2 regions of the Sporosarcina sp. USHLN248 genome follow, and region 1 is predicted to be linked to the other one. Evidence: a T-box and tRNA genes for the amino acid it is inferred to sense, from the RefSeq annotation. Region 1 holds a T-box; the other holds one or more tRNA genes.

What was found. The T-box of region 1 lies ahead of proS (proline--tRNA ligase). A T-box ahead of a tRNA ligase gene usually reads a tRNA of that ligase, here a tRNA-Pro.
Region 2: it encodes a tRNA-Pro, which carries the amino acid that the T-box ahead of proS (proline--tRNA ligase) is inferred to sense. The anticodon was not compared.

What each region holds. Positions count from the first base shown of each region.
Region 1 covers NZ_JBBCZC010000012.1:43,500-59,450, reverse strand. Annotated here, with positions in the region: gene WFH04_RS06855 (HAD-IIB family hydrolase) at 1-284, shown strand, start outside; gene proS (proline--tRNA ligase) at 458-1,894, opposite strand; T-box leader at 1,987-2,203, opposite strand; gene WFH04_RS06845 (hypothetical protein) at 2,262-3,152, opposite strand; gene WFH04_RS06840 (DUF2087 domain-containing protein) at 3,115-3,450, opposite strand; gene WFH04_RS06835 (tetratricopeptide repeat protein) at 3,465-3,944, opposite strand; gene WFH04_RS06830 (class I SAM-dependent methyltransferase) at 4,104-5,021, shown strand; gene WFH04_RS06825 (ribonuclease FAU-1 family protein) at 5,101-5,637, opposite strand; gene WFH04_RS06820 (Rossmann-fold NAD(P)-binding domain-containing protein) at 5,651-6,187, opposite strand; gene WFH04_RS06815 (NUDIX hydrolase) at 6,180-6,737, opposite strand; gene WFH04_RS06810 (hypothetical protein) at 6,779-6,988, opposite strand; gene WFH04_RS06805 (zinc ribbon domain-containing protein YjdM) at 7,189-7,527, shown strand; gene WFH04_RS06800 (GMC family oxidoreductase) at 7,612-9,360, opposite strand; gene WFH04_RS06795 (gluconate 2-dehydrogenase subunit 3 family protein) at 9,376-10,215, opposite strand; gene WFH04_RS06790 (hypothetical protein) at 10,793-11,125, opposite strand; gene WFH04_RS06785 (HAMP domain-containing protein) at 11,137-11,877, opposite strand; gene WFH04_RS06780 (alpha/beta hydrolase family protein) at 12,135-13,430, shown strand; gene WFH04_RS06775 (heavy metal translocating P-type ATPase) at 13,486-15,900, opposite strand.
Region 2 covers NZ_JBBCZC010000016.1:127-16,077, reverse strand. Annotated here, with positions in the region: gene WFH04_RS08330 (alpha/beta hydrolase family protein) at 1-475, opposite strand, end outside; gene WFH04_RS08325 (NUDIX domain-containing protein) at 465-929, opposite strand; gene WFH04_RS08320 (transposase) at 1,065-1,397, opposite strand; gene WFH04_RS08315 (NAD-dependent malic enzyme) at 1,457-2,773, opposite strand; gene WFH04_RS08310 (putative motility protein) at 2,892-3,080, opposite strand; gene WFH04_RS08305 (Dps family protein) at 3,143-3,592, opposite strand; gene yidD (membrane protein insertion efficiency factor YidD) at 3,698-3,928, shown strand; gene WFH04_RS08295 (metal ABC transporter solute-binding protein, Zn/Mn family) at 4,052-4,999, shown strand; gene WFH04_RS08290 (o-succinylbenzoate--CoA ligase) at 5,080-6,528, opposite strand; gene menB (1,4-dihydroxy-2-naphthoyl-CoA synthase) at 6,591-7,409, opposite strand; gene menH (2-succinyl-6-hydroxy-2,4-cyclohexadiene-1-carboxylate synthase) at 7,421-8,251, opposite strand; gene menD (2-succinyl-5-enolpyruvyl-6-hydroxy-3-cyclohexene-1-carboxylic-acid synthase) at 8,244-9,956, opposite strand; gene WFH04_RS08270 (isochorismate synthase) at 9,949-11,334, opposite strand; gene WFH04_RS08265 (1,4-dihydroxy-2-naphthoate polyprenyltransferase) at 11,622-12,533, shown strand; gene WFH04_RS08260 (TraR/DksA C4-type zinc finger protein) at 12,710-13,441, shown strand; tRNA gene WFH04_RS08255 (tRNA-Glu) at 13,487-13,558, opposite strand; tRNA gene WFH04_RS08250 (tRNA-Ser) at 13,566-13,656, opposite strand; tRNA gene WFH04_RS08245 (tRNA-Asn) at 13,666-13,740, opposite strand; tRNA gene WFH04_RS08240 (tRNA-Ile) at 13,744-13,820, opposite strand; tRNA gene WFH04_RS08235 (tRNA-Gly) at 13,822-13,895, opposite strand; tRNA gene WFH04_RS08230 (tRNA-Phe) at 13,902-13,977, opposite strand; tRNA gene WFH04_RS08225 (tRNA-Asp) at 14,064-14,139, opposite strand; tRNA gene WFH04_RS08220 (tRNA-Met) at 14,143-14,217, opposite strand; tRNA gene WFH04_RS08215 (tRNA-Ser) at 14,399-14,491, opposite strand; tRNA gene WFH04_RS08210 (tRNA-Ile) at 14,513-14,589, opposite strand; tRNA gene WFH04_RS08205 (tRNA-Met) at 14,598-14,671, opposite strand; tRNA gene WFH04_RS08200 (tRNA-Ala) at 14,690-14,765, opposite strand; tRNA gene WFH04_RS08195 (tRNA-Pro) at 14,772-14,848, opposite strand; tRNA gene WFH04_RS08190 (tRNA-Arg) at 14,861-14,937, opposite strand; tRNA gene WFH04_RS08185 (tRNA-Leu) at 14,959-15,047, opposite strand; tRNA gene WFH04_RS08180 (tRNA-Gly) at 15,055-15,129, opposite strand; tRNA gene WFH04_RS08175 (tRNA-Leu) at 15,138-15,219, opposite strand; tRNA gene WFH04_RS08170 (tRNA-Lys) at 15,248-15,323, opposite strand; tRNA gene WFH04_RS08165 (tRNA-Thr) at 15,329-15,404, opposite strand; tRNA gene WFH04_RS08160 (tRNA-Val) at 15,427-15,502, opposite strand; rRNA gene rrf (5S ribosomal RNA) at 15,674-15,789, opposite strand.

The DNA.
Region 1 (15,951 bases):
TCGACGTTCTTCCTGCGACGGCCGGAAAAGGGAAAGCATTAGAGTATATATTTTCCAACTACACTGCGAAGAACGTTCAGGCACTCATCGCTGGAGACTCCGGCAACGACATGGACATGCTTTCATTAGGCTACCCCTCCGTGATTGTCGGTAATGCACAGCCCGAACTAATCGCGATGGAAGACCACCCAAACCTCTATCGCGCCGTAGCCCACTGTGCGGGGGGCATCCTCGAAGCATGGCTGCATTTTTATGGGAAGGAAGCAGAGGTAGTACGGACATAGGGAATTGAAGGTGTTTCAGGGGAGTAACCACCAGTGTTCAGGCGGTTATCACCTATTCTACTCTTTTTTTCCACCGAACGGTCACAGTCGTCCAATTAAACCTGACAGGACGGGACAACGCCAAAAAAGCTGCCGCCCCTCTTGAAGGGCGGCAGCCAATTTCATTCAAAAAATCAATAAGCTCTCGCAAACCAGACGGTATGCTCTGCTTCTTTACCACAGCAAATGCATGTCGATTTTTCTGCAGGAGGATTGAATGGAATGTTGCGTGTTGTGAATTTCGTTTCCTCTTTCACTTTTTCCTCACAGGCATCATCTCCGCACCAGCCAGCCAAAATCCAACCAGGAATCTCACCTTTACTTGCAGAATTCTCGATATGCTTTGTTAACTCATCAAGCGTATCAATATGTGTATGAGAATGTTCTGCGCGGAATGCACGTGCTTTTTCAAGCAAGCGTGTTTGCATCGTTTGCAGTTCCTGCTCAATACGCGAAACAATTTCCGATAGATCTACCGCCATTTTTTCATCTTCGTCGCGGGCTTTCAAGAGCGCTTGGCTGTTTTCAAGGTCACGTGGTCCCAATTCAACGCGAAGCGGCACACCTTTTAATTCCCACTCATTGAATTTAAAGCCAGGCGATTGATCGGAGTCATCCAAACGGACACGGATGCCTTTTGCCTTCAGTTCAGCGAAAACTTCATCCAACTTCTCCATAATTGCCGGATTCTTTTTCCACGGACCGACAGGGATTAACACAACTTGCGTCGGTGCAATCCGTGGAGGCAGTACGAGACCTTGCTCATCGCCGTGTACCATAATAACAGAACCAATCAATCGTGTTGAAGTACCCCAAGATGTCGTATGAACGAATTCATGGCGATTTTCTTTCGTCAAAAACTTAATATCGAATGCTTCCGCAAATTTTGTTCCTAAATAGTGTGATGTTCCCGCTTGAACGGCTTTTCCATCCTTCATCATCGCTTCGATTGAGTACGTATCGACCGCACCCGCAAAGCGCTCGGATGGTGTTTTTTGTCCATCGTAAACAGGAATCGCAAGCAAGTCTTCAACAACTTCCTTATAAATATTCAACATTTGCATCGTTTCTTCACGAGCTTCTTCCTCATCAGCATGCGCTGTATGCCCTTCCTGCCAAAGGAACTCAGAAGTACGAATGAACGGCAATGTCTTCTTCTCCCAACGGAATACGTTCGCCCATTGGTTGATCAACACAGGTAGGTCGCGGTAGCTTTTAATCCAGTCAGAATACAAATGCCCAATCATCGTTTCGGAAGTTGGACGCAACGCCAAACGCTCCTCCAACTTTTCACCCGCAGCTTCTGTCACCCATGGAAGCTCAGGAGAAAATCCTTCGATATGGTCTTTCTCCTTTTGGAAGAACGACTCAGGAATTAACATCGGGAAATATGCATTGCGATGGCCAGTTTCTTTAAAGCGGCGATCCATTTCATCTTGAATATGCTCCCAAATTTCAAACCCGTCCGGTTTAAACGCAATACACCCTCGAACTGGCGTATAATCCATTAAATCCGCTTTCTGAATCGTGTCGATATACCATTTTGAAAAATCATTTTGCTGATTGCTCATCAGACTTCCTCCTCTACATTGTCTCCATATAATCCGCGATTAGCCAAAGGTTCAATTGATTTCAAAATGCAAAAAAGCGCAAAGCTGTCCCCAATAAGGACGTCTTTGCGCTGTGTAGACGTGGTACCACCTTCATTCGGCTCCTCGAATAGAAAAGCCCTCGAACGTTCAATAACGGAAACGAACCGGTCATGTTTGCATGACATCTCCGTGGTAGGGTTCGACGAAAAGCGGTGATATAGCTCTCAGCACCTCGCTATATTCTCTGTCTCACAATTTCCATCTACTTGGCCACATCGTGGATTGTATATTGCTTATAATATAGCAGAGTTTCATGAATCATACAAACCCAAGATTTTTGGGCGAATCAACCCACTGATGAAGACCTCACTTCGTCATTTCCAAATCTTCGAGACACATATGAATACCATGTTTCCTTAATATCGTAAAAAAGTGATTTACAAATATGAATTGAATACGGACAGGTTGAATCAACCTCTTTTTCAATAAAGTGAATTCCGTGTTCCTTAGCATACTGCAGCTGTTTTCGAAGCATTATGTCCAATACATCCATTTGATCATTGTCCTCTACACCGACCCACCCAAGTTCATAGCTTCTTTCCGAAAGCCCGTACATTAAGCTAAAGCCTACCACCTTTTCACCCGTTATTGCGACATAACTACACTCCTGTAGTAACCCATCGATTATGAATTGTTTCCATTTCTCAATCGGCAATTCTGCCATAGGATTACCTGTATGGGTTTCCGCATATTTTTGCTTAGAAAGTAAAACGAGGCTGGCTAAAAGCTTTGGATGATCTATGATGTCAGCAATCGGGTAGATGGATTCGTTTTCTATACTTGAAAAATAATCTGCTATAAAATGAACAATGTCCGTCTGACGTACTAATTGAAAACCGCTTCCACTTAACACATCCATTAAACTTGCAAACCGATTGTCTATTAAAAAGAAGAGCGGTTTCTGAAAAGCATTTTTTAAGTACTCGACAATCCTTTCAAGTCCTTCAGTATCTTCTTCGTACGCAATCCTTATATAAACACAAAAAGGATGGATAGAAGAAGAATGCGCAGATACAAATGCTTTCACATCGCCGCTATTCCAAAAAAGAAATGTGCCTTCATTTTGCTTGTTTGCAACACTCCTATACAAATCCCATTTCAAATCGGCGTGTTGTGCAAAAACTCGATTCACAAACGGTTCATATTGTTCCTTTTTCGGACTCGTAATGATTTGCATACTGCTCACCCTCAACCCAATATTCCACCCCATCATCGCTCCGATTCATAAACCCATAATCAATCAAAAATCGCCGGATCGTTGCGAAATCGGGATAAATTTGTTTTAATAACTCGTTTACCTCTTTCTCCATATAGATTTTGCCCATTTCAAACCGTTTCGCAATTTCTTCAGCAACTATATATTTTCTCTTTTCTTTGCTCGGAAACGTATCGAGCGGCCCGTCGACACCGAAGCGAAAATAGTTTTTCAAAACCTTTTCCCGCTCATTATCAGTTATTTGAAATTTTTCATCCATTTGGTTTCCCCCACTTACCAAGTCGTATTTAAGTTATTAGCATAAAACCCGATTGCTTTTTTATACGCTACAACATGAGGATCACTTGATGTCTCCGCAATGCATATTAATAATACTTCCATCGCTCTTTCATATTCGCCTACATTGTATAATGTCATCGCGTAAAATGTTTTGAGCGCATTGTTTTCAGGAAACTGTTCTATCCCTCTCTCCAATACTTCTTTCGATTCCGCATACTTGCCTAATGCGCGATAGGAGCTCCCAAGACCAATAAGCGCACCTATTGCATCTTGTTCTTCCAGTCCTATCTGCAATGCTCTCTCATAATAAGGAATTGCCGCAGATTCCTTTCCTAAAGCATCGAAACTCCACGCTGTTTGATAGTTCAACAGCGCATCACCCGGCGTCTCTTCAACAAGAGATGTTAATAGTTCATTGGATTTTACAAGTTCTCCTTCATTTCTAAGTTGAATTGCCTCATACAATCTGCTCATTGACAGTCCCCTTTCCTATGAAATCAATTCACAAAAACAGCCCTATGAACTTGACAAAAAAATTTACATATGCTATAATTTACAGTTACTGTTTTCCATTATATAATAAGATTCTCCTGGCCAGGGGGATCTTATTTTTGTTCTACGGGAGGAGCATATATGAAGAAGAATGAATCAAGTTTAACTTCCTTAATCGCAGCATTCGCCCGAGCATATCACAGTAAATTTGACACACCTAAAATTTTTGATGATTTCATTGCAAAAGATTTAATTACCGAAAAAGAATTCGCGAATATTCGCGAAAACATGATCCAAGGTATTCAATTCTTCAATAAAGATATTGCGAAGAAATATCAGGATCATCCGGATGAAATTTTAAAATGGGTAACCCAAGTTCAGCTATCACCCACTCCTCTGTCACGTGCAGCCTATTGCGAAAATGTATTGCTCAATGAAATCTCTTTAGGTGCAAAACAGTATGTTATTTTAGGAGCGGGGTTAGATACCTTTTGTTTTCGACATCCAAAATTAGAACAAAGTATAGAAATATTTGAAGTAGATTATTTAGCTACACAAGAATTTAAAAAGCAAAGACTGTCATATGCCGAATACCCAATTCCCAAACATCTTCATTTTGTTTCTATGGATTTTACGAAAGATTTTACTGTTCAACCTCTTGTTGAAGCAGGTTTTAAGCCGAACAAAAAAACATTCTACAGTTTTTTAGGTGTCTCCTATTATTTAACAAAAGAAGAAAATTCAAACTTGGTAAATCAATTGTTTACAGAAGTTCCATCAGGGAGTTCAATCGTTTTTGATTATGCAGATGACAACCTTTTTAAAGAAAAAGGTAGATCTAATCGAGTTCAAAATATGGTTCAAATGGCTTCAGCTAGTGGCGAGCCAATGAAATCCTGCTTTACCTATAATGAAATAGAGAAAATGTTAGAAAATGCAGGTTTACTCATTTACGAATATTTGTCGCCTGATACCATTAACAATGAATTTTTCCAAGAGAGATCCGATTACTTGTCCGCATTCGAAACGATTCATTATATCCACGCGGTCAAAAAATAATATGGCACCTCTCAATCCGTCATAGATTGAGAGGTTTTTCATAAATATTTAGATCTCCCAACGCGCATAAGCATTTTCCCTATCCATTCAGCTCTTGAAAATGCTTCTGCGTCAAATTCGCAAGATCCAATTCATTCTCCACTATTTTGTTTTTCAGAAGTCTAAAATCCTCCCAAGATTGCATATATTCCTCTTTGGTTATGTGTCCATTTTGCAATGCCTCTTCCAATTCATCCGCATCTTTTTCAATGACTTCGCCGGTAGGCAGTACGATCAAATCAAGGAACATGTCATCCATCCAAGGCCCATTCGTTTCGCAATAGCCATTTTCACTGCATATATCGATGTACCATTGTACGATTTCATTGTCTCCATTAAAAACTGTCGTCACTGAATAGCGCTTTCCGGTAGGAAAATGCTGCATCCAGCTAAATCCTTCGTCTGCTATGCATACCGACTTCCCCTCATACGTCTTATGTAAAGGTGCTGACACTGTATGCATCCGAAAAAGCGTAACATATCCTTCATATTCAGGGCTTACAATATACCGCTCCACATAGCTCCTTTTCAAAATCCGTTTCCAATCATATCGGCTGCCGTATTTTCTCTTTAACATTCCGTTCTCCTTCCTACTTCGGCCTAGCGCTATAAGGTTGCAATTGTCCGATGATTTGCGATTTTCCTCCGTGAACAATTTGATCGATGACACCGCCTGAAATTTCATCATGCGTCAGCCATCTGGCCGTATCTCCCTCTAAAATAAAACCCAAATACACTTCTTCATAAAGGCAATTTGTAGAGACTTGAATCTCTTCATCCTCAAAATACCTCCTACTACCTTTCACATGGACAAGTCGGAAGGAATTAGCTTCTTTATTAAGTTGGCATACTTGCTCTAACGCATTGGTATTCGGCATCCAGTTGACAATTATCTGAAATGGCCCCCGCGCATTTATGGCCTCCTTCACTTTTGTGAAAAGCAGATCGGTATTGTAATCAGCTTGAATCGGAAAAATCGACTCTGGCGGGCATCCGTTTTTAAGTAATTGTAACTTTGCATAATTTCTTCCGACAACAGAAACAGCAAATCCTTCTTTCGCCAAAAAGCGGCTCACTCCCGCCAACATGCCAGAGCCGCCGATGACAAGTGCATGCTTTTTACTCATCATTTCTCTCCTTTCTACTCAAATAATCCTTCGCCATATAATAAGCACTCACTGTAAAAAACTGCGTAATCTCTTTCTTTTGAATCAATTCTGGTATACGGCTAAAAGGAAAAAGTCGAACTTCCAATCTCTCTGTCTCATCCAATTCTTGTTCATACCGTTTTTTTGCATTATTGATTAAAAACATAGCCACTTTATTTGTTTGTGTAGCCGGATTTACCATAAATTCGCCTAATGGAATCGGCGGTTCATTAGATAAATATCCGGTCTCTTCTCTAACCTCCCGAATGATGGCATCTTCATATGTTTCCCCTTCTTCTATCTTGCCAGCAGGCACTTCAATGTAAAAACCATTACCCGGATGGCGATACTGCTCGACAAGAACAATCTGTCCATCTTCCGTCATCACAACCGCATTTACCCAATCCGCATACTCATTGACATAGTAATCTTGAATGATTGTTCCGTCTTCCATTTGGCAAGTATCATTTCTCAAATTTCCAAATGGCGTTTTAAAATGATATTTCGAATCAAGCACTTTCCATTTCATATAAAGTCTCCTTTACAATATCTTTTATGGTACATGCATCATTAGAGAGCTCGCTTCTGTTTTCGCCGATAAACAAATTGCCATACACGAAAAGATATCCAACCAAGCAGCGGAAATAAATTCGCCATATACAAGTGCTGTCTATTCGCGAAAATCAAAAAGAACACTCCCGCCAAAAAAGTCGGTACCATAATTGCAACCCACATTCGGACTTCCTTATTTTTAAAGCTAAGCTCAAAACGATCATCCATACGACCTTCCCCCCCTTTATCGAAGGACGCCAAATATTTCACTGATTTCTATCACTTCCGAATTTTAAAACTACCTATATCATACAACATTCCGAACAGATTGCATGCATCGATTCATCATTCGAAGCATATGGACGACTTGGCATAATCCGTATATCTGCTATAGTAAATGTATTATAGTTGGATGGAGGAAACAATTTATGATGAATTTACCAAACTGTCCCGAATGCAATTCAGAATATACATATGAAGATGGCAATCTTTTTGTTTGCCCGGAATGTGCACATGAATGGATGATTGGTGCAGAGACTGAGGAATCAGAGGAGAAAGTCGTCAAAGATGCAAATGGCAATGTACTAACTGACGGTGATACAGTTTCTGTCATTAAGGATTTGAAAATAAAAGGTAGTTCATCTATCGTCAAAATGGGAACAAAAGTGAAAAATATCCGTCTCGTCGAGGGTGATCATGATATTGATTGTAAAATCGAAGGATTCGGCGCTATGCAACTGAAATCGGAGTTTGTAAAAAAGATCTAGGCATTTAAATTAAAAAGGGAAACCAAAATAACGGTTTCCCTTTTTTCGATATTATACTACTTTCATGGCGTTATCACTAGTCGCTTATACTACGCTGCTTTCCTTTTTCGCTTGGACCAATTGCCCGCCACCAGCTTTTAAATATTTCTCAATGCCTTCTGCTGCTCGGTAGCCCAATGCTCCAATTGTGGCTGTCGGATGATGCCCGCCAAATTGTGGGAAAGCGGATCCGCCGACAACGAAAATATTTTCAGCATCCCACATTTGCAAGTAGTTATTTACAGCGGAAGTTGCTGGATCAGACCCCATGATAACTCCTCCTGCATAATGCCCACCATCGTATATATGATCGAATTCATGCGGCACTTCGTCCTCATCGATTATGTCAGCACCCATCTTCTCCATGATTTCACGACATTTCTCAATTCCGAACTTGGCAATATTTCGATCTTGATCTGTGTATTTGTTCGTTACACGCAAAAGTGGATCGCCGAAATCGTCTTTGTAGGTCGGATCTAAGTCAAGGTAGTTATGCCACCAAGACATAATATTCGGAGTATACCAAACAACGAGATTCCGATAAGCGTAATGAATGGAATTCTTCTTGAACTCCGCACCCCATTTTGGCGTTCCTTTAGGTACGTGGTTGCTCGAAATGGCCGCCTCTCCGTACTGCCTCATTTCAATTCCTCCACCGCCAATGAAGTCCAAGTCCTTATGGTCAAAGTTATCAGCTGCAAAGTCGCTCAGCGTTCCGCCTAACGCTCCAGCGCCAGCATAATAATTAAATTTCCGATCTTCAAAATACCCTCTTGCGCCAAGGAATGTAATATCGAATTGACCATTAAAATTTCTTCCAATGACACCTGTCCTCGTTTTTGGGTCATATTGCTCGCCAATTCCCGATAGCATCAATAACCGATTGTTGGTAAACGTAAATGCTGCCAATACGACTACATCTGCAGGCTGCTCGTACTCCTGGCCTGTCAATGTATCGACATACATTACACCTGTTGCTTTTCCACCTTTATATAATACACGGCGGACGTATGCCCCGACTCTCGCTTCAAAGTTCCCAGTCTTCATCGCTGTCGGTAGAACTGTCACTAATGGATCGGACTTAGCGCCGAAATCACATCCGTATTGCGTGCAATAAGAGCAGTACATACATCCATTCATTTGCTCGCCGTCAGGATTCGTGTAGGCTTGAGACAAATTGCCGGATGCGACTTGAAATGGATGATACCCTAATTCTTTTGCCGCTTTTTTGAATAGCTTAATCGGTGGAGATTCTAACATCGGCGGATTAGGATAATCACTAGAACGCGGAGCTCCTAACGGGTCAGGTTCACCCGAAATACCAGCCGTTTTTTCCCACTTATCATAGTACTTTTCCATTTCATCATATGTGATGCCCCAGTCTTGAATGGTCATGCCTTCCGGGATTTTCTCTTTACCATACCGATCGATCGTCATGCTGCGAATTTCAAAATCATATGGACGCCAACGGTATGTCGACCCAGCCCAGTGTACACTGCCACCGCCTAAGTCCGTACCCACCATCATTTCTTGACGGGTCCGAACAGGCAGTGCCACTTCGTCAATATTATTACGTGAAGTAATCGTTTCAGAAGAAAGATTCTGCATCATTTCGTATCGGTTCGTGTAGCGCAGCTCGTCTTTTACTCCTATGTAATCCTCGCGCACTTGGTTTTTCCCGCGTTCCAATCCAACCACCTTATAGCCCGCTTTCGAAAGTTCAGCTGCCACTACACCACCGGCCCAACCAGTTCCAACAATTACTACATCTACTTTATCTAATTTAATTGCCACGCCCAATGACCTCCTTTAATGACCTTGATAATCTCGCAAGCTTTTTTGTTCCAATAGAATGAACTCCTCCGGCTCGATTTGCGCCATATAACTCGCTCGCGGTCCAGGGTATTCTTTCATTTTCCAGCCCATCATATCTTTGTTTCCTCCATAAACCGGATCAGCGTAAGCACCTTCAAGTGTTGTTTGACGAAGCAAATTGAAAAAGTTTTGTGAACCGACACCTTTCAGCTCGACTTTGCCCTCATCAAACATCCGCATTACTTCGTCTTGCTGTTCAGGACTTGCCTCGACAAAACTCGTTCCAAATTCTCTCTGTGCTACGTTGTCCATTTCCCGAAGCCCTAAGATGAAGATTTCTCCCCGGTTCATTCTTGTCTGGTATCGAGGAGTTGGAGTAGGGTTTTGCACTTCTGCATTCGGCCCTTGTCTATCCTGATTGTCCGTATTATTATGTCTGCCTGCGTCTTCCATACTTAGAAGAAATGGCCCTTTCATATATTCTTTCGCATTCATACCCCATTCACTGTTCAATTGTTTATCAATGAAAAAAGGGACACCAAGCTCGATTGCACCTGGACCTAAATCATCGCTCGGCAATATTCGCTCAGTAGCGGCCGATAGTATGTCAAAATCTTCTACACGTGTGAAGAACACGCGTGCATCTTGCAAATAGCCACTATCCTGTTTGCCGGCCTGCTTGACATTTTCAGGATTTTTTTGAAGTTGATTCGTCAGTAAACTACCGAATAATCCTCCACCAACTACACCGCCTGCAACAAGTCCAGTATTTTTTATAAACGTTCGGCGGCTCATTCCTTTTTTCTCGTTCACATCCGTTGGTTGATCAGCCATTTTGCACTCCTCCTTCTTTACTAACCGCTTACCTTCCATGTTTACCCTCTGTATATTGATTTATTCACTATTTTTTGTTTCTTTACAATAAAAATCGTCGTTTAATAGGGAAGCGAGTCGAAAACCGCGATGGGGGTAGGCGAAGTGAGTGAAAAATTTGAAGCTGTCTTGACATTGATTAGAGTGCAACATTGCATGCGGATGTAAAGAATCGCTAACATTATGCTGAATGCCTATGTGATGTCGACACTCTGATATGTATCAATATCTTCTTCCTTGCGAATGCAGCTCTAAAGCTCGTTACCGATGAATTTTCAAATCTCATTGGTAGACGAAAAAGCCGATTCCCGCTCGTTCATGTATTATGGATGAGTAATTCCATTAAAAAACCAGCCCGGATATGACATTACGGGCTGGCATCACTAAAATAGTTATTTAATTTGATTTGCGTTTTATCCCCCTGACTTTATTGCTGGTGGACAGCGGCTGTATCATTCGAAAGACCGGCATGAAGGGCCGTTTTAATGCGATTCATTGCTCATTCAGTTGATGGCAGCTAGCTCGTTTTGCTTTTTGATTACAATTTAAATTGCAAGACGTGGCGATTAAGCTCCTCGGCATATTTTGCAAGCTCCTCTGAACTATTTGCCACTTCTTCCATCGAACTATTCGTCTGTTGGGCTGATGCGGATGTTTGTTCAACGCCTGCAGATGTTTCCTCTGTGATAGCTGCAATTTCCTCCACAGATCTGCGCATTTCCCGACTTCGTGATACCATTTCCGACAAATTACTTGAAATCGTCGTAATATGAGCAGTCACTTCTGTCACTGCGTCATTAATATCGTTAAACGTTTGACTCGTTTGGGTAATTTGCTCCGTTCCTTTTTGTACTTCTTCATATCCATCCAATAAAGCAGCTGCTACAGAACTGGATTCAGCTCTGCACGGACAAGCTGACCTACTTCATCCTTAGCATGTGTTTTCATGTTTTCGCCGCTTAAGTCGCCTTTTGCAATTTCCAACATGCGATTCATTACCATTTTAATTGGTTTTGTAATTTGATCGGCTGTAAAAAGTGCCGCAGCGATACTTATAAGGATTAAAAGGGCAGTAACCACACTTACAATTTTAAGTGTCAGTTCACCACTAGCCAGAATCTCCTCTTCCGCAGCATTAATATTTTCTTCAAAATCTGCAGCCAATTTTTCATAGCCTGACATAATCTCACGAACCATTGGCGTTGACTGCTCTAAGTTTCTGAGCGCTTCCTCTTGATTGCCCTTGTCATACTCAGCAAATACATCTTCTGAAATGAGTGTCCTCCAAGCAACAGTTTTACTGATCAGCTGATCAAACTCCTCTGTTTCCTGTATCGCCCGTATCACTTCTTCATTTTGCATTCCATTTTTACTGAACTCATTGAATCGATCCTTATAATCTCCTCCATACAAAATATATCCTCTTGCCGCCGCAATACGGTTAGCCATAGACAATGCCAGTTGCTCATGTGCAATTAATAAAGGCAGCTCTTTCTCTACTATATTCTTTGCTTCATTGTTACTTTTCACCATTACTGAAATATTATAAGCGCCGTATATAAGCACTAATATAATCACCAACGCGAAAGCAAGTAGCAGCTTTCTTTTAATGCTTTTGAACATATTCTACATCTCTCCTATCATTTTTGAATAGCGAACACGTAACACGGTAATTTATATCGACCGAAAGGACCATATATAAAATAATTAATTATTCATGGTTATATCCATCTTTATAATCATTTTAATAATGGAATTGTTATAATGGGTATTTGTTGAACACTGTTCACAGTAGAGGTTGTTTTTCTTGAACATCGAATTTCTTTATACTACTCCTCTATTTTGTTATACTTTAAATAGAACAAACTGGAGGGAGATTTATGAAAAAAGCCATTCTATTTTTTTGCTTATTAGCAAGCATAATTTTTATAGTTGCAGGATGTAGCAAAAAGGATGTTGATTCGAAAACTGATCAGAAAGGATTAGATGCATTGGAAGCAATTGAAGGCGTTTGGAACGGCACGATCAATATACCGAATCAGCCGCTACCAATCATTTTAAAATTCACGGAGGACAAAGGAATGCTCAGCATTCCTGTACAAGGATTAGACAACTTTCCACTATCCAACGTGGACTTAGAGGATGCGGATTTAAAATTTGGTGCAACGATTCAAGGACAGCGCATCACTTTTGACGGCAAAGTAGAAAATGATAAAATTTCGGGAACCTTTACTCAAATGGGGCAATCTTTTCCTTTTGAATTAGTGAGGGGTAGTGTGGAAGAAACCCCTGATTCAGGGGATGCTGTCGAAGTACAACTCGAAGATGGCATGATGTCAGGTCTTTTAGAAATGCCTAAAGGCGATGGTCCGTTTCCACTAGTGGTAATTATTGCAGGATCCGGTCCGACAGATCGCAACGGGAACTCTCCTTTGATTCCCGGTAAAAACAATAGCTTGAAAATGCTTGCTGAACAGTTGGCGGATAACGGCATTGTAAGTATCCGATATGATAAACGAATGATTGGCGAGAATGCTAAGTTAGGCGGAAAAGAAGAGGATTTACGATTTGATGATTATATCGAGGATGCAGCTGCATGGGTGAACTTTGCTAAAGCAGACGATCGTTTTTCGAAGGTCGGAATTATCGGTCATAGCGAAGGTTCTTTAATTGGAATGGTGGCAGCTGAAAAAACGGATGCAGATATGTTCATTTCCATTGCAGGGCCGGGAAGGCCAATTAATGAAGTGTTATTGGAGCAACTTGAACAACAGCTCCCTGTAAACTTATTGAAAGAGTCGGATGATATATTAATACAATTGAAGCAAGGCGAGCAAGTAAAAACGGTCAGCACCGAATTGCAAAGTATATTCCGCCCTTCTGTCCAGCCGTATTTAATTTCGTGGTTGAAATATGATCCAGCGAAAGAAATCCAAAAAATTAAGGCACCTGTACTTATTATTAATGGAACGAGGGACGTGCAAGTACCTGCCACTGATGCTGAACGTCTTCACAACGCCAAAGAGGACTCGGTACTAGCCATTATACAAAACATGAATCATGTATTGAAAGAAGCCCCCGAAGATCGAGAAGGAAATATGGCAACATATATGGATCCAGATCTTCCATTAGCCGAAGGACTGATGGAAGAGATTTTGAGCTTTTTGAAAAAATAAAACCAATAAAAGAGTGAGCCTTCCAACAGATTCAGAGGAAGGCTCACTTTTACTTTTAATGCAATTTTACTCGTTGAAGCCTAAGGGCATTTAGTACGACCGATACTGAGCTAAATGCCATTGCAGCACCCGCAACCCATGGAGCCAATAATCCGAATGCAGCAACCGGAATACCAATCGTGTTGTAGAAAAACGCGAAAAACAAGTTTTGCTTAATATTGCGCATCGTTTTTCTGCTCATAATGAAAGCGTCGGCAACACTATTTAAATCGCCACGCATTAATGTAATGTCAGCCGCTTCAATTGCAATATCCGTTCCAGTTCCGATCGCCATTCCAATATCTGCAACAGCGAGTGCTGGAGCGTCGTTAATGCCGTCCCCAACCATTGCGACTTTCTTTCCTTGCGCTTGCAATTTCTTAATTTGATCGCTTTTCTGGTCAGGAAGCACTTCTGCAATAATATGCGTCAAGCCGACTTGGCGCCCGATTGCTTCCGCAGTTTTCTGATTGTCTCCCGTCAACATGATGACGTCAAGACCAAGCTCCTGCAATCGTTGAATCGCCTCTTTGGACGTTTCTTTCACGGTATCTGCAACGGCTACGACACCCGCAAGCTTCCCATCGATTGCGATGAGCATCGCCGTTTTTCCTTCGTTCTCCATTTTCTCCATGGTCGCTTCGATATTATCAAGTGCAATGTCCCGGCTTCGCATTAGTTTCCGGGTACCGGCAAGCACATGCTTACCAGCAACTTCCGCTTCAATTCCGTAACCAGGAAGCGCTTTAAAGGCATCCACTTCAACCAATTCAACGCCTTTTTCTTTGACACCTGTAACAATTGCCTGTGCCAATGGATGCTCTGATTGATTCTCAGCAGACGCGACCAATTGCAAAACTTCCGCATCCGCAAAGCCCTCAGCAACGATTGTATCTGTCAATGCGGGTTGACCTTTTGTAACTGTTCCCGTCTTATCCAACACGACCGTGTCAATGGAATGAGTATTTTCAAGGTGCTCGCCGCCTTTAAAGAGTAAGCCCATCTCAGCCGCTCTACCTGAACCCGCCATGATTGACGTCGGTGTCGCTAAACCGAGCGCACACGGACATGCGATGACAAGAATCGAGATAGTCGGGATGAGTGAAGATCTGAAATCGCCAGGCGTGACGACAAAATACCAGATGAAAAACGTCAAAATCGCAATTCCGACAACAATCGGTACGAAAATACCCGAGATTTTATCCGCCAACCGTTGGATTTCCGCTTTGGAGCCTTGTGCTTCCTCAACGACTTTCACAATTTGTGATAGTGCGCTATCTTTTCCGACTTTCGTCGCTTTAATTTGCAAAGATCCATTTTTATTGATGGTCGCGCCAATGACTGAGTTTCCGGGAACTTTATCGACAGGAATACTTTCTCCCGTAATCATCGATTCATCGATCGCCGATTGTCCTGAAATAATTTCTCCATCAACTGGAATTTTTTCTCCCGGCTTCACAAGAATAATATCTCCTGCCACCACTTCTTCGATTGGCACTTCTTGTTCGACGCCATCTTTTAAGACACGAGCTGTTTTCGCTTGTAATCCAAGCAGTTTTTGAATGGCTTGGCTCGTTTTCCCTTTTGCTCTCACTTCGAACAATTTACCAAGTACGATGAGCGTAATAATGACCGCAGATGCTTCAAAATACAATTCTGGTTCTCCGACGCTCCCCGCATTCATCCATTCAAACGTTAAATAGAGACTGTAGAAATAAGCTGCACTTGTACCTAATGCCACTAAAACATCCATATTAGCGCTTTTATTTCTCAATGCTATAAAGGCACCTTTGTAAAACTGTGCCCCTACGATGAACTGGACAGGCGTTGCAAAAGCGAGCTGCACCCAAGGATTCATGAGAAATTCGGGTAAGTAGAGGAACGATAGAAACTCAAAATGCGCTACCATCGTCCATAATAGCGGAAGCGTCAAAATCGCCGATAAAATGAATTTCCGGTATTGCTTTTTAATCTCTTGCTCTTTATGATCCAACTTTTCCTTGCCATCGCTTTTGGGAATCAATTCATAACCCATTTTCTTCACATTGGCGATCATTTCGTTCGGACTCGTTTGCCCGCCATCATAATCGACAGTGAGCGTTTCAAGAGCGAAATTGACCGTTGCTTTTGAAACACCATCCATTTTATTAATGCGCTTTTCGATTTTCATAGCACACGCCGCACACGTCATGCCAGAAATATCAAACTCTGCTTTATCTTGAATAACGCCATACCCCAACTTCTCGATTCGAGCGGTAAAGTCATCGACATTCGTTTTTTCAGGGTCGTAAACAATCGTCGAGTTCTCCAAAGCGAAGTTGACATTCGCCTTTTCAACGCCCTCAATTTTAGATAACCCTTTTTCTATACGGTTTGCACATGCCGCACATGTCATCCCGTTTATCTTAAGTGTTTTTTCTATAGTTGCCATTTATATCCCTCCAATACTATGCAGGGGTATATTTTTTTGAAAAAAGAAGGA
Region 2 (15,951 bases), on a different contig from region 1:
ATGTAAACACGACATCGGACATCCCTGCCCATATGACAACCGAACAAACATCTTCACGGAGAATGGCCGTCCACAGTGCCATTAAGCCGCCTCTTGAGAAAGCATATAAATGAATTCTTTCTTTCTCAACGTTTGGATGCTGTTTCAGAACATCGACTGCGTTTACAGCATCTTGTCGATCTTCCCCAGCAAATTCGTCACGTCCCTCGCCACCGCGGTTGCCACGGTAATAAGGGGCAAAAACGATAAACCCTTGAGAGGCGAATTGCGCTATGCGGGATGGGCGTACCATACCAACATGCTGTATGCCTCCGCGCAAATAAACGATGCCTTCATACATTCCCTCTTCTACTGGTTCAGCTAACATGCCTTTCACCTTATAGCCATCGGACCAATACGTTATTTCTTCGAGGCGCACATGAGGATTTGGAGAAGGGTAATCCCGCCGATGCAAAATAGCGGCATTATGAATCATAGGCATTTACCCATTCCTTAATTTTTGCCATCCCTGCATCTTTCATATGGAAACTTAATTGATCGCAGTTGGATAGCTCTTCATCTGACATCCATAATGCCCCAGCAGTTTCATACAGCGTCGGGTCTTCTTCAATCTGGACTACTTTTCCAGTGAAAACCGCTTTGCAAAATGTCACATTGCTTATGACAACATATTCTGCAAATTTTACTAAGTCCGTAATATGGACACCCGTCTCTTCAATCGTTTCGCGAACTGCGGCCTCTTCGATTGATTCGCCCTCTTCCGCTTTGCCTCCTGGGAATTCGATGCCTCGAAGCAAATGTCGAGTCATAAGCCATTTTCCTTCATGTTTTAAAACGACAAGAACATGTCTTGCCTCCATTCCCATCGGATTATCGCCAAATGTTAGTTCCACTTTTGCGCCTTGTAAATCTTTGAACGTAGTAACCAACGACATCACGTCCTTTCAATCAATGAACCGTCCGGCATTCTTCTACAAAAGGCCTCACCTATGTAGCCATTCGATTAATCAATCACATAGAGAAGCCTTTTGCAGAATTTTTGAAGTGGACTAAAACAGTCAACTTTAACGTTTGGCCGGCTCTCTAAAATAGGGCAGCTGCTCAATGAACCTTTTCGATTCATCGTCTGTAAATTCATGGATTAAAGCATACAATTTCTTCGTTCTAAGATCAATATCATGGTTATCCCGATCATAGTGATAGGGCAAATAAGGCAATGTATGACCTCTGAGAAAATTCCTGAATTCCAATTTTCCTATTTGGGAAAATAATTGATGAAAGACCGGAAGAAACTCCTTGCTCATTTCTACTTCATATTCCCACGGGGCTGCATGCTTATGAGGATATACTTGTTGATTTTTAACAGAAACATACATTCTAACCTTGTCGTTCGCCATACAAAACCATCCTTTTTTAGGTAGTATGGCTTATCGCATTGAATCAATGCAGTATTTTTTTATTTCCCCTCATTTGCAATGCGTTCAACCGCGATTGCGACATTTGCATGTACATTCGGGTCAAGTGGATGAGGAACTAAATCACCAGGCTTTGTGCTATCGACAATCGCAAGCGCAGCTCCGATCAGCATTGGATAAGTAATCTCTTTCGCTTGTGCATTCAACGCTCCTCTGAAAATTCCAGGGAATCCTAATACATTGTTCACTTGACGTCCATCTGCTGCGTATGCTGCTCCAGCTTTCAAAGCAACTTCAGGTTTAATTTCAGCATTCGGGTTCGATAATGCTAAGATGATTTGACCTTCCCTTACCATTTCTGGTTTGATCAATCCCTCTACACCAGTTGTCGCTATGACAATATCACAAGTTTCCATGAGTTCTTCGATTGAATTTAAAATCGTTCCGCCATGCTTTTTCATTCTTTCAATAGCATCCGGATTCCGATCGACTCCACACATCTCTTTTACTCCATATGCCATGAGCATTCTGCTAATTGCAAGTCCTGCTGCCCCTAAACCGATTTGCCCTACGACAGATTGTGACAATTCAACATCTGTCTGTTTACATGCGTTCAACACGGATGCCAATGTAACAACAGCTGTCCCATGCTGATCATCATGCATGACAGGAATATCTAATTCCGCTTTCAGTCTTTCTTCGATTTCGAAGCAATGCGGCGATCCGATGTCTTCAAGCAAAATACCTCCGAAGCTTTGGTGAATATGTTTTACCGTCGCAACCACTTCATCTGGATCACTTGTATTCAATAAAATAGGAATCCCGCTAATTCCGGCAAATTGATCGAATAAGACGGATTTCCCTTCCATGACGGGCATTCCTGCCACTGGCCCAATGTTTCCCAATCCTAAAATCGCAGTGCCATCCGTAACAATCGCTACTGTATTTGAAATTCCAGTAAAATATTTTGCTTGCTCCGGGTCTTCTTGAATCACTTTACATACGTTTGCAACGCCTGGCGTGTACGCTCTTCTTAAATCGCCTAAAGAACGGATTTCAAACCTGCTTTTCATTTGAATTTTTCCGCCTTCATGCGCTTGCAATACATCGTCTGTTACGGCATGTACATGAATTCCATTGCCGATTGCATTAACGGCCTGAACAATCGTATGTAAATGCTCTTCGCTTTGGCATTGAATTGATATATCCCGTATTGTAGATAATGTCCCTACTTTTATTGTCTGGATATCTCCAATATCACCCTTCAATTCACCGATTGCCGCTGCCACTTTTGCAAAGTTCCCGGGCACTGAAGGCGTTTCAATAATTAAATTTCTAATAAACTGTATATCCGACATGCTATTTCCTCCTAAAAAATCCTCTTCCTATTCCCTACCCTATTTTACACCAATTAAAGGCCACAACAAAAAATAAGCACGCATTCCAACAGAGGAATACGTGCTCTCTTGCTAAATCCTAAGCCTTCAAATCAACAGTTTGACCTTTATGAGGATGGACCACTGCTTGAACAGATTGATTGTCCATGCCTTGTAACAAATCCGTTACTACATTGGCATTCATTGAAAGCGCTTTGTTCATGACACTCATTTGCACTGTAGATTGCAAGCTTCTGAGCTGGCTTGCCATCATTGCATTCAGTTCCATTTCCCATTCCTCCTCTCCATCCTTCTATCGGAGAGTTCGGTCATTTGTTAAGGATTATTGCATTATTTATTGTCTTCACCAAGAAATGCATTCAGCATCCATTGATGTTTTTCAATGCTTTGATAGATCGCATTCAATAAATCCTCTGTCATTTCGTCACCTTCATTGCCGGCTGTCTCCATTCCCTTTTTCAATGACTTCATAATCTTATCGAAGTCGTCCGCAATCGTCTTTACCATATCTTCAGCTTGCTCTTTGCCAGTTGCTTCTTCAACGACAGATTGCCTTAGATGCTCTTTTAATGTAGCTGTCGGTTTGCCGCCTAAAGTTAAAATCCTTTCAGCAATATCATCCATATGAGCGGTAGCTTCATTATATAGTTCTTCAAATTTTGCATGTAAAGTAAAAAATGCTTTTCCTTTCACGTACCAGTGATAATTATGTAGCTTTGTGTACATTACCGACCAAGTAGATACTTGGACATTTAATTCTTTCATTAACTCTGTCGACATTAAGTATTCCCCTTTTCGCTCGTATTTACCAGTTCGATGCTTCTCCCTGTTATTTTACCACCAAAACCAATAAACTAAACATAGAAGAACGTAAGGAGCTTTTTTATGAAAACTTTATTTATTGGCCTAATTAAGGGCTATCAAAAATTTATATCACCATTAACCCCTCCTTCATGCCGTTTTTACCCGACATGTTCACATTACGGAGTGGAAGCGATTCAAAAACATGGCGCATTAAAAGGCAGTTTATTAACAATACGCCGAATTTCGAAATGTCATCCTTTCCATGAAGGCGGTTATGACCCAGTACCAGAGAAATTTCCAAATAAAGATTAATTGTTCCCCTCTCACAACCGGCAAAACGTCCGGTTTTTCTTTTTGTTTGCTATTATAAGCAAGTTCTTGTATTATGGGAAAGCGATTCAATCGTAATGATTACTATTACGGAGGATAGTATATATGAAGAAAAACATTATTCTGCTGCTGCTCATCTTTTCATTAACCATATATCTAGTCGGTTGCAGTAAAAGCGAAAAAAAGCCTGAAAACAAAGGTGATAAGGCTACCGTTTATACAACTGTTTATCCACTTCAATATTTCACGGAACGGATCGGTGGAGAATATGTAGATGTGAAGTCGATCTACCCTGCTGGCGCTGATGAGCATTCTTTTGACCCTTCCCAAAAAGATATGATTGCACTTTCGGATGCGGACTTATTCTTTTATATCGGTTTAGGCCTTGAAGGCTTCGTAAATAAAGCTGAAAAAACGCTATCAACAGAACATGTTAAAATGGTTGCCGTTGCTGACAGCATTTCTGATGATCTATTGCAAGGAGACGAAGAAGAACATCAGGATCAGGAACATGACGAACATCATCACGAAAAAGATCCCCATGTATGGATTTCTCCAATTTTAAGTATTGAGCTTTCTTCAGCTATTAAAGAAACGTTAATCAATCAGATGCCTGAACATAAAGAGGATTTCGAGAAAAATTTTGATTTACTGGAAGACGATTTGATTGAATTGGACAATCGATTTAAAGAGATGGCACACAATGCCCCTAAAAAAACCTTTTTTGTGTCGCATGCCGCTTTCGGATATATTGCCAATGAATATGGCTTGCATCAAGTCGCAATTGCAGGATTGAATTCCCAGAGCGAACCGTCCCAAAAAGAACTGGCATCCATCGTTAAACAGGCAAAAGACCAAAACGTCCGTTATATTTTATTTGAACAAAATATTTCTTCTAAGCTAACGGAAGTAATCCGTAAAGAAATTGGCGCCGAATCATTAACATTGCACAATTTAGGAGTGTTAACGGAAGAAGACATTGCAAATGAAGAGAACTATTTCTCATTGATGGAACGAAATTTAAAAGTGTTTGAAAAAGCTCTTTCAAAATAATTGAAGGTCAAGTAAAGGACATAACGAGTTAAGATGTTATGTCCTTTTTGAATAGCAACAGCCATGCAAAAAAACGTTTATTAGAGCGGCCTTTTTCTGAAATGCTTCAATTCCCTTCTCATCAATTTATTAGAAGCGTTGCGTGGAAGCTCGTCAACTATATAAAACGATTTTGGCACTTTAAATTTTGCTAATCTTTCTAAACAAAACTTTTCAATTTCTTCTTTTTCAATCGGTTCTTTACAAACTAAAAAAGCGATTGGTACACTGCCCCATTTCTCATCTTCCTGCCCGCACACCCCAGCTTCCAATACGGATGGGTGGGAAACGAGTACATTTTCTATTTCGGCTGGATAAATGTTCTCTCCTCCAGAAATAATTAAATCAGAACGTCGATCTACAATATACAAATAGCCTTCATGATCCATATAACCGATATCCCCGGTAGGGAGCCAACCATCTTCTAACGGGTTTCGATCGGCAAACCTGCCGACATAGCCTGGTGTCACATGCGGTCCTGCAATCATTACTTCCCCATGCTGCATCGGCTTTTCGGCATCCCTTATTTTAATTTGATTAAAAAAGAGCGGTTTTCCAGCTGAGCCTATTTTTCTAAGTGCATCATCTGCGGATAATGTCGCTGTTTGTGAACTTGTTTCCGTCATCCCATATGTTTGCAAGACAGCTATGCCACGTTTTTCTGCACGCCTTAAATAATCGATCGGCAGCGGGCCCCCTCCAGCTAACATCGTTTGGAAATTAGGATGCGCGAACATTTCGCTTTTTTCCATTTCACGTAAAATACGATCCAAGCTATTTGCAACTACGGACATTCTTGTCACCGAGCCTTTTTGAATTTCCTCAGCCGCCTCGATCGCGTCGAACTTTTCATAGAGCCTAATGCCCATGCCATATAACAAGGACCTGACGATGATTGAAAATCCACTAATATGAAAAAGCGGTGTTGTACAAAGCCATACATCATTTTCCGAAAGGCCTAAATTCAAGACGGACGACAATGCATTGGATGTATGATTTCCTACAGTTTGCCGAACACCTTTCGGAAAACCTGTCGTACCCGATGTGTACATGATTGTAATGGTTTGTTCGGCTTTCCATGTATTGATTGGGGTAAAATCGATTTCCTCAGAAGAAGCAATAAATGAAAATAACAACTTTTTACGATCAATTGTTTGCAGCTTTTCCGCAAGTGAATCTTCAACAATAATGGCTTCTGCTTCAGAATCCAATAACTGATAAGCAATTTCCTTTTCAGACAATCTGCTATTGATCATGACAATTTCAATACTTCCTAATAGGCATCCGTGAATCATGAACATCATATGTGCATTGGATGGCCCCAAAAGCGCAACACGCGTACCTTCACGAAGTCCATTTGCATATAGCTTCCGAGCAATGCGCATTGCCTCATCATGCAATTCCTGAAATGTCCATTGCTGTTGTTCAAATGACAATGCCACTCTATCCGGCGTTAAATATGCCCTCTGTAACAACCAATTTGGAATCATAAAAACATCTCCTCTTTCCTAAGGAAAAACCGCCTTAGAAAAAGGCGGTTTTTCATGATTGATTAAGGGAAGCGTGGGAATTGACCGAAGTCCGGTTTGCGTTTCTCTTTGAACGCATCGCGTCCTTCTTTCGCTTCGTCAGTTGTATAGTAAAGAAGTGTTGCATCTCCTGCCATTTGTTGAAGACCAGCAAGTCCATCTGTATCTGCATTCATAGCTGCCTTGATGAAACGAAGTGCAGTCGGGCTCATCGCCAACATTTCCTCACACCATTTGACAGTTTCGTCTTCCAATTGTTCATAAGGAACGACTGTATTGACAAGACCCATATCAAGAGCTTGCTGTGCGTCGTATTGACGGCATAAATACCAAATTTCTCTCGCTTTCTTATGACCGATAATACGTGCCAAATAACCGGAACCATACCCCGCATCAAAAGAACCTACTTTAGGGCCTGTTTGTCCGAAACGGGCATTATCTGCAGCGATCGTCAAGTCACAAACAACATGCAATACATGTCCTCCGCCAATTGCGTAACCTGCTACCATCGCAACTACTGGTTTAGGAATGACACGGATTAGACGTTGAAGGTCCAATACGTTTAAACGTGGAATTTCATCATCCCCTACATAGCCGCCGTGTCCACGGACTTTTTGGTCGCCCCCTGAACAGAACGCCTTTTCTCCTTCGCCAGTCAAAATGATAACTCCAATGCTTTCATCGTCTCTTGCCCGAGAAAAAGCATCGATCATTTCCATAACTGTTTTTGGACGGAACGCATTGCGCACTTCAGGACGGTTGATCGTCACTTTTGCAATGCCGTTGTACTTCTCATATTTAATATCCTCATATGTACGGATTGTTTCCCATTGACGTGTCATGTTATTCCTCCTCAAATTTTTAAATCGTTCAGAAACTCCTCTACTATTGTAACAAATTGCTTAGGTTTTTCCACATGAATTGCATGTCCTGCATCTTCTACAATAGTATGCTGAAATAATGGTGCTTCTTTTTTCATTTCCCGGGCAATAGTTACAAACTTCTCATCCAATTGCCCTGTTATTAAAAGAACAGGTAGATGCAATGTATGCAAGTACTGCCAATTGGACTGTTGACTTCCAGTACCGTATCCTAACAAACTGTTCGCCAAGCCTTTTTCTCGCTGTTGCAACCGTTCGTTTCTAATTTGCTTTTTCGTTTCAGAGGAAAGGCGCTTCTGCGAATGAAATAAAGGAATATTCTCCCAAAGGTCAACAAAACTATGAATGCCTTCCTTAATGATTTTCTCAGATAGTTTTGCATCCGCTTTTCTTCTCTCAGCCCTTTGTTCCTCACTTTTTAAACCCGGTGAAGCGCTCTCTAATAGTAAGGAATTCAAGCTTTCAGAATGAGCAATAGCGTATGAGAGGGCAACGCGGCCCCCCATAGAATACCCTATTAAAGAAAACTTATCTAAGTCAATTTGCTTAAAGATGCAATGTAAATCCTCTACAATTTGCTCCATTGTGTAACGTGAAGGATCATCCGGCACAGAAGTTTTCCCGTGACCGATCAAATCAATGGCAATCGTTCTATATTGATGAGCTATTTTCGAACGGACTTCATTCCAAGTTGCAGTCGATCCTGTGAAGCCATGTAAAAATACGATCGAAGGTTGATCTTCTTTACCGCTTATTTCCACATAATAGTCTACTCCGCGAACTTTCAAAGAAATTTCATTCATTGCGATCAAGTCTTTCTATAATTTCAGTCCAATAAGCTCGATGAGTTTTTACATTTACTGGCCGACTTGTGAATACTTCTATGATTCGTATAGGTTTCGTTTTCTCTTTCTGCAGTTCATTCGAAAACTGGTCAGCATTCTGTACCGCCGTATATTGTGCATCATACATCGCAGCGATATGTTCGAACGTAAGCCCTGTCGGTGTTCCAAACAATTCTTCAAAATGATTCGGCACCGTTGCCTGTGACAAATATGAAAAAATACCTCCACCATCATTATTTAAAATGACGATTGTCAAATCAGTCTCTTGAAAACGAGAAATGGCTAATCCATTTACATCATGCAAAAAAGATAAATCTCCAATTAATAAAAACGAATTCCGTTTTCGAACAGCTTGTACACCAAATGCACTTGATACAACTCCATCAATGCCATTTGTTCCCCGATTGGCGAATAGCGCAATATCCTTATTTGTCTTGCTGAAAAATGTATCCACGTCACGAATTGGCATGCTGCTGCCAACAAAAACATCACTTTCCGAAGGCAATAATTCAAGCAGTCTTTTTACTATGATCCCCTCATCACCTAAGTCACCAGTATATTGAGCAGTTACTTCTGACGCAATTTCATTTGCGGAAATCCATAATTTTTTGTACGCAACATGTTCACTAGTTATTTTCAAATTGAATAGTGCTTCGGGAGCCGCTTGGATATGATGCGTCACAACACCAATCGAATCGCGGAATTCCGGAGATTCATCAACTGCTACAAAGACAGGTGGCTTAGCTTTGCTTAAAAACAAAGTTAAAGGCTTAGAAACTGGTTGGGCTCCAATTCGAATTACAGTATCGGGCACTGCACGGCCGCAAAAGGATTCACTTTTTAGAAGTGCATCATAATGTTCAATGCATAGATCCCTGCAATCTGCTGGCACATTCGATCTCAAATTGGAGAGCGGGTCACAAAGGATGGGCCATTGAAGGGACTTAGCGAAAGTCCAAAAGGCATCTTGATCGAAGCCGACCGGCAATTCACCTGCAATAAACAATCCTTTTTTCGTATTTGAAAGCAGGTCATTTAAACGGTTTACTTGTACTTCACTTAACCCTATTTTTCCTTTAACGCTTTCAACGAAAGTCGACGGAGCGATTTTCCTTTCAAAATCAATGAGCAATGGTTCTCGCAAAGGGACATTCAAATGAACCGGACCAGCAGGACTTGTCATCGCAGTTGAAACAGCTCTTTGAATATGTCGATCCAAGAAATCAGCTATTGCCGGATGCTCATCAGGCAACGGTAAGTCAACGCTGAATTTAACGTGTTTACCGTATAAATTCAATTGGTCAATTGCCTGCGGTGCTCCTACTCCCCTTAACTCGTGGGGACGATCTGCAGTGATTGCAATAAGTGGAATCTTAGCGTAATACGCTTCTGTTATTGCCGGATGATAGTTCGACGCAGCTGTTCCTGAAGTGCAAAGCAGGACGACCGGTTTATTTGATGCCTTTGCCATTCCTAATGCAAAATATGCAGCGGAGCGTTCATCGATCTGCATATAGGTTTTCAGAGCATTGGATGCTGCAAATGCATAAGCGAGTGGGGTGGAACGTGAGCCTGGACTTATAACAGCAGCCTCCACACCGGCGTTTAAAAGTGCGTTTGTCAATCGCAACACATGGTCTGTTAAAATTTTTTTATCATCCATTCAACTGTCCTCCAAGCGCGCGTAAAACTGGCCTGAACTTTACCCATGTCTCGTCATATTCATCTTCTGCATTTGAATCGGCTACAATGCCTCCACCTGCATATAAGTAAGCCTCTTTTCCATTAATTAACGCTGAACGCAAAGCCACTGCAAATTCACCATTTCCAGAGGAGTCTGTCCAACCGATTGGAGCTGCATAGTAGCCCCTGTCCATTCCTTCCTCTTGTCGAATTATCTCCATTGCAGCTGAAGTCGGGACTCCGCCTAACGCAGGTGTAGGATGAAGTGCCTTCACAAGTGTGAAAATATCACTTTCACTCGCTATTTCCCCTTCAACAGGTGTATATAAATGTTGGATATCTCTAATTTTCATCAACTTAGGATTTTTAGGGACAACTACTTGTTGGCAATGTGTACGGAACACTTTTGAAATCATTTCCACTACGTAATGATGTTCTTCCCTGTTTTTTGGATCAGCAAGTAAGGCTTCCCCTAATTGCTTGTCTTCTTCTGCTGAGTTGCCTCGTCGAATCGAGCCCGCAACACATGCTGAAAGGACTTTTCCATTCTTCATCTCAATTAAGCGTTCAGGTGTAGCACCAAAGAAAAGACAATCATTATGCTGCAATGCAAATTGATAACTCTCCTGTTGTTCATTTGAAATTGCATAAAGTGCTGCAACGGCGGACAGTTCTTGTTCAAAATGCAACACAAGACTCCTCGCAATGACGACTTTATCTGCCTTTCCGCTTTGAATAAGACTTGTAACATTATTGACAGCTTCTATATAACGATCTTTTCCCCGCTCCTCCATTGAAACGATCGGATTATCGTATTGGAATGAAAACTCCTTCACTTGAGCAAGATGGATTAAACGATCTCTTTCTTGCCGTAGCCATTCAAATTCCAAAGAAGCCTCCGGTTTATCCGTCACTAAATTAATCGATACGTATGATCTTCCATCTTCAATTTTCAGCTGAAAAGAAGGCACAGCAAAATAAGCAGAAGGGAATTGATTCCATTCCGATTGAAGTACTTGATTCGGATCATAAGAAAAACCGCCAAACAAGATTGGGGCAGCATCTTCCTCTTCCTTTATCAACGTATTGCATAAGCCGTTCCATTGGTTAGAAATATCCTTATATCGCTCTTCATGCAAGTCGCTTGTTAACGTAACAGCATGTCCTATGCCAACCAAAGTTAACGTCTGATCGGCATTTTGCCAATAAAAACGTTCCTCTTTATATTTTTGAAATCCCGCTTCAAAAAAAGCGAACGGCGACATCCTCCCAACCTCAATCGTTTCAGTAAAAAAACGAGTATAGGGAGAATTGATAGTATTTTTCATAGTATGGCTATCGGTCAACTTCCGACTCATTGTTTTCGCTCCTTATTATGTGTAAGTAAGAATAACTTTCTTATCTCTATTATACCGAAACATCGGAGTGATAGCATTTTTAATGCAAACGGGATACCTTAATCCCCGCTTTTGAAGTACAATGGTATATGCAATCAACCATGTAACGTCACGATTCTTTGGTGGCCAGTACATGGTTGAGCGGGAAGTCTAACCTTCCTCTGAATATGCGATTACAGCATGCTACTCGCTGCTTATAGAAAGTGGCATCTGCTGTATCAAGTTAAATGAGATAGGAGCGAAATAATTTGCAACAAACCATTAAAGCTGACACTGGATGGAGAATTTGGTGGCAGTTGACACGTCCACATACGTTGACTGCTGCGTTTGCCCCAGTATTTTTAGGTACAATGATTGCCTTAACGTACGGTGATGTACATTTCCTTTTATTTATTGCAATGCTATCAGCAAGCCTGCTCATTCAAATGGCTACCAATATGTTTAACGAATACTATGATTTCGTTAGAGGCCTGGATACAGAGCATTCAGTTGGTATAGGCGGAACAATTGTGCGAAATGGTGTCAAAGCAAAAACCGTCTTAAATATCGCACTTACATTCTACGCAATTGCCATCATAATCGGCGTGTATATTTGCATGCAAACCTCGTGGATGTTAGCTATCGTCGGTTTGATTTCCATGTTAATCGGTTACTTATATACCGGTGGCCCTTATCCGATTGCATACACTCCGTTTGGAGAATTGGTATCCGGTTTTGTAATGGGAATGCTGTTAATATTGATTGCTTTCTATATACAAACAGGAACCGTAACCACTGAAGCGGTCCTCATTTCTGTTCCAAGCATGCTTTTAGTCGCTGCAATTATGATGTCTAATAATATTCGCGATTTAGAGGGGGACAAGGAAGGTGGCAGAAAGACACTCGCGATTCTTGTAGGAAGAAACAACGCGATTTCCATCCTGTCTGCTTTCTTTATCGTCTCTTATTTATGGATTATCGTTCTAATTATAACTGGACAACTTACACCATGGTCTTTATTAGTATTCTTAAGCGTGGCGAAACCAATTAAAGCGATCGCTACTTTTCGCAAACATACTTTGCCTCTGGAAGTTATGCCTGCAATGAAAAATACAGCCGTTACAAACACATTGTTCGGATTACTATTAGGTATCGGGATCCTGATTGGCTATTTATTATAAAATATAAATTTCTAGTAGGCCGACGTTAATATAACGTCGGCTTTATTATGTTTTAAAACAGGTTTAAACAGGTCAACAAAAAGGGAATTGATAAACAAAATTGCTACGAATTATTGGATATGAACAACACCACCAATGTCCATACTAACGTCACTAATGAAAAGGATGTGCGAAGCATGTTATCAAATACACAAATAAACAACTTTAAAAATGAATTGTTGAAATTAAAGAAAGAATTAACAAAGACTGAAGAAGAATCAGATCTAAAAGGCAGCGCTCAAGATGAAGTAGGAGAATTATCGATGTATGACAATCATCCTGGCGACATGGGAACTGAATTATACGAGCGCCAAAAAGACCTAGCGCTAAATATACACGCTAATGATGAAGTAGAAAAGGTAGACATTGCCCTTCAGGCAATTCAGGACGGGACATATGGGAGATGTGAGATATGTGATGAGGAAATTCCTTTAGAACGATTAGAAGCAATTCCTTACGCCACACGATGCAAAGAACATACCACCGAGCAACAAATAGCACATGATCGTCCTTCAGAAAAGGACATATTGATCATGGCAAGACCGAATTCCTTTGCAGACCGACGCAAAGGCATCGCACGTGATAGTGAAGACAGTTTTCAGGAAATAGCGAAGTCAGGGACATCGGAAACACCATCAGACTTTACAGGGGATCATGATGACTATAATACTTTATATGATGATAAGATCATGGATGGCGCGGCGGAGGAAATGGAGGAATTTGTCAGCACGGACATTACTGGACAATCCCGCGGTTTCGTTAAATCCGAGATATCGGAAGAATATGAGGAAAGATTAGATGATGAAGGAATCGAATCTCCTCTCGGAGATATACCATATCATCGGAAAGACAGTTACCTAAATGACTAATATAAAAAAAGCGACATTCAATTTTGAATGTCGCTTTTTTCAATATGACCCCTACGGGATTCGAACCCGTGTTACCGCCGTGAAAGGGCGGTGTCTTAACCGCTTGACCAAGGGGCCAACAATATGGCGGAGAAGGAGGGATTCGAACCCTCGCGCCGCTTTCGCGACCTACGCCCTTAGCAGGGGCGCCTCTTGAGCCACTTGAGTACTTCCCCGTATAAAATTGGCTCCGCAGGTAGGACTCGAACCTACGACCGATCGGTTAACAGCCGATTGCTCTACCACTGAGCTACTGCGGAATATGGTGGGCCTAAGTGGACTCGAACCACCGACCTCACGCTTATCAGGCGTGCGCTCTAACCAGCTGAGCTATAGGCCCATGGAGCGGGTGAAGGGAATCGAACCCTCATCATCAGCTTGGAAGGCTGAGGTTTTACCACTAAACTACACCCGCAAAGAATGGTGGCTCAGGACGGAATCGAACCGCCGACACAAGGATTTTCAGTCCTTTGCTCTACCGACTGAGCTACTGAGCCACATAGGACTTGTAGAAGCATTATTTCTCTATCTACTTAAGAAATTCGCTATTCTTCAAATCAATAAGTTATGTAAAAAATAATAATGGCGGTCCCGACCGGGATCGAACCGGCGATCTCCTGCGTGACAGGCAGGCATGTTAACCGCTACACCACGGGACCTTTTGGTTGCGGGGGCAGGATTTGAACCTGCGACCTTCGGGTTATGAGCCCGACGAGCTACCACTGCTCCACCCCGCGATAATATTAGTTGTAAGATTTTAAAATCCTACGCATTCAGCTGTTTATGGGAGTTAGTTGAAATTTCCTTTTGGTAAATTTCACAAATCACATTCTGCGTTATGTGATTTGCTCTACCCCACGATAATATTAGTTGTAACTTTCGTATTTTCCTATATATTAACCACAATGATGAAAAGAATGGCGGAGGAAGAGGGATTCGAACCCCCGCGGGCTTTAACACCCCTGTCGGTTTTCAAGACCGATCCCTTCAGCCGGACTTGGGTATTCCTCCGTAAGAAATCTATTCAAGTAGTGGTGGACCTTGCAGGACTCGAACCTGCGACCGGACGGTTATGAGCCGTCTGCTCTAACCAACTGAGCTAAAGGTCCTTCAAGGATGGCGGCAGAGGGGATCGAACCCCCGACCTTACGGGTATGAACCGTACGCTCTAGCCAGCTGAGCTACGCCGCCGGGTAAAATATATTATATTGGTGGAGCCTAGCGGGATCGAACCGCTGACCTCCTGCGTGCAAGGCAGGCGCTCTCCCAGCTGAGCTAAGGCCCCATGAAGTGGTCGGGAAGACAGGATTCGAACCTGCGACCCCTTGGTCCCAAACCAAGTGCTCTACCAAGCTGAGCTACTTCCCGAACAAAACTTATTGGCGCGCCCGGCAGAAGTCGAATCCACAACCTTCTGATCCGTAGTCAGACGCTCTATCCAATTGAGCTACGGGCGCAAATTGCTTGATATATATATCTGGTGCCGAGAACCGGAATCGAACCGGTACGGTAGTCACCTACCGCAGGATTTTAAGTCCTGTGCGTCTGCCAGTTCCGCCACCCCGGCAATTGTATGGAGCGGAAGACGGGATTCGAACCCGCGACCCCGACCTTGGCAAGGTCGTATTCTACCACTGAACTACTTCCGCATTGAAAGTGCGGGTGAAGGGAGTCGAACCCCCACGCCTTACGGCACTAGATCCTAAGTCTAGCGTGTCTGCCAGTTCCACCACACCCGCATAGTAATTCAAAACAGTTAGTTAAAAATGGTGAGCCATACAGGATTCGAACCTGTGACCCTCTGATTAAAAGTCAGATGCTCTACCGACTGAGCTAATGGCTCGGTAGTGGTGCCGGCGAAAGGACTTGAACCCTCAACCTACTGATTACAAGTCAGTTGCTCTACCAATTGAGCTACACCGGCAATAAATCATTTGTTAGTGTTATGGTGGAGGATGACGGGCTCGAACCGCCGACCCCCTGCTTGTAAGGCAGGTGCTCTCCCAGCTGAGCTAATCCTCCGGGTTGAAATTGCGATAAGCTTCGAAATGCTGCGTCAGCTTCTTTCGATCTGTCAGTCACGTACAATTGTACGCTCCTTCCTACTCTCAATCGCTTCCATACATTCATTTATGTTCGCTCGTGTATTTCATTTTGTTGATAACTTGCATATGTAATGAATTGAAATGGTTTGCCTGGCGACGTCTTACTCTCACAGGGGGAAGCCCCCCACTACCATCAGCGCTGAAGAGCTTAACTTCCGTGTTCGGGATGGGAACGGGTGTGACCTCTTCGCCATCGTCACCAGACTATAGCTTGTCTTTCTTAAGGACAATACTTATTATATCAATTCTATTTAGTTTTGCAAGTACTTTTTTTGTTTTTTTAACCATTTTTGGAACGAATTTGTTCGTTCAAAACCGGATAAAACAGACATTGTACATCAATCAACCGAACAATTTATTCTTTGT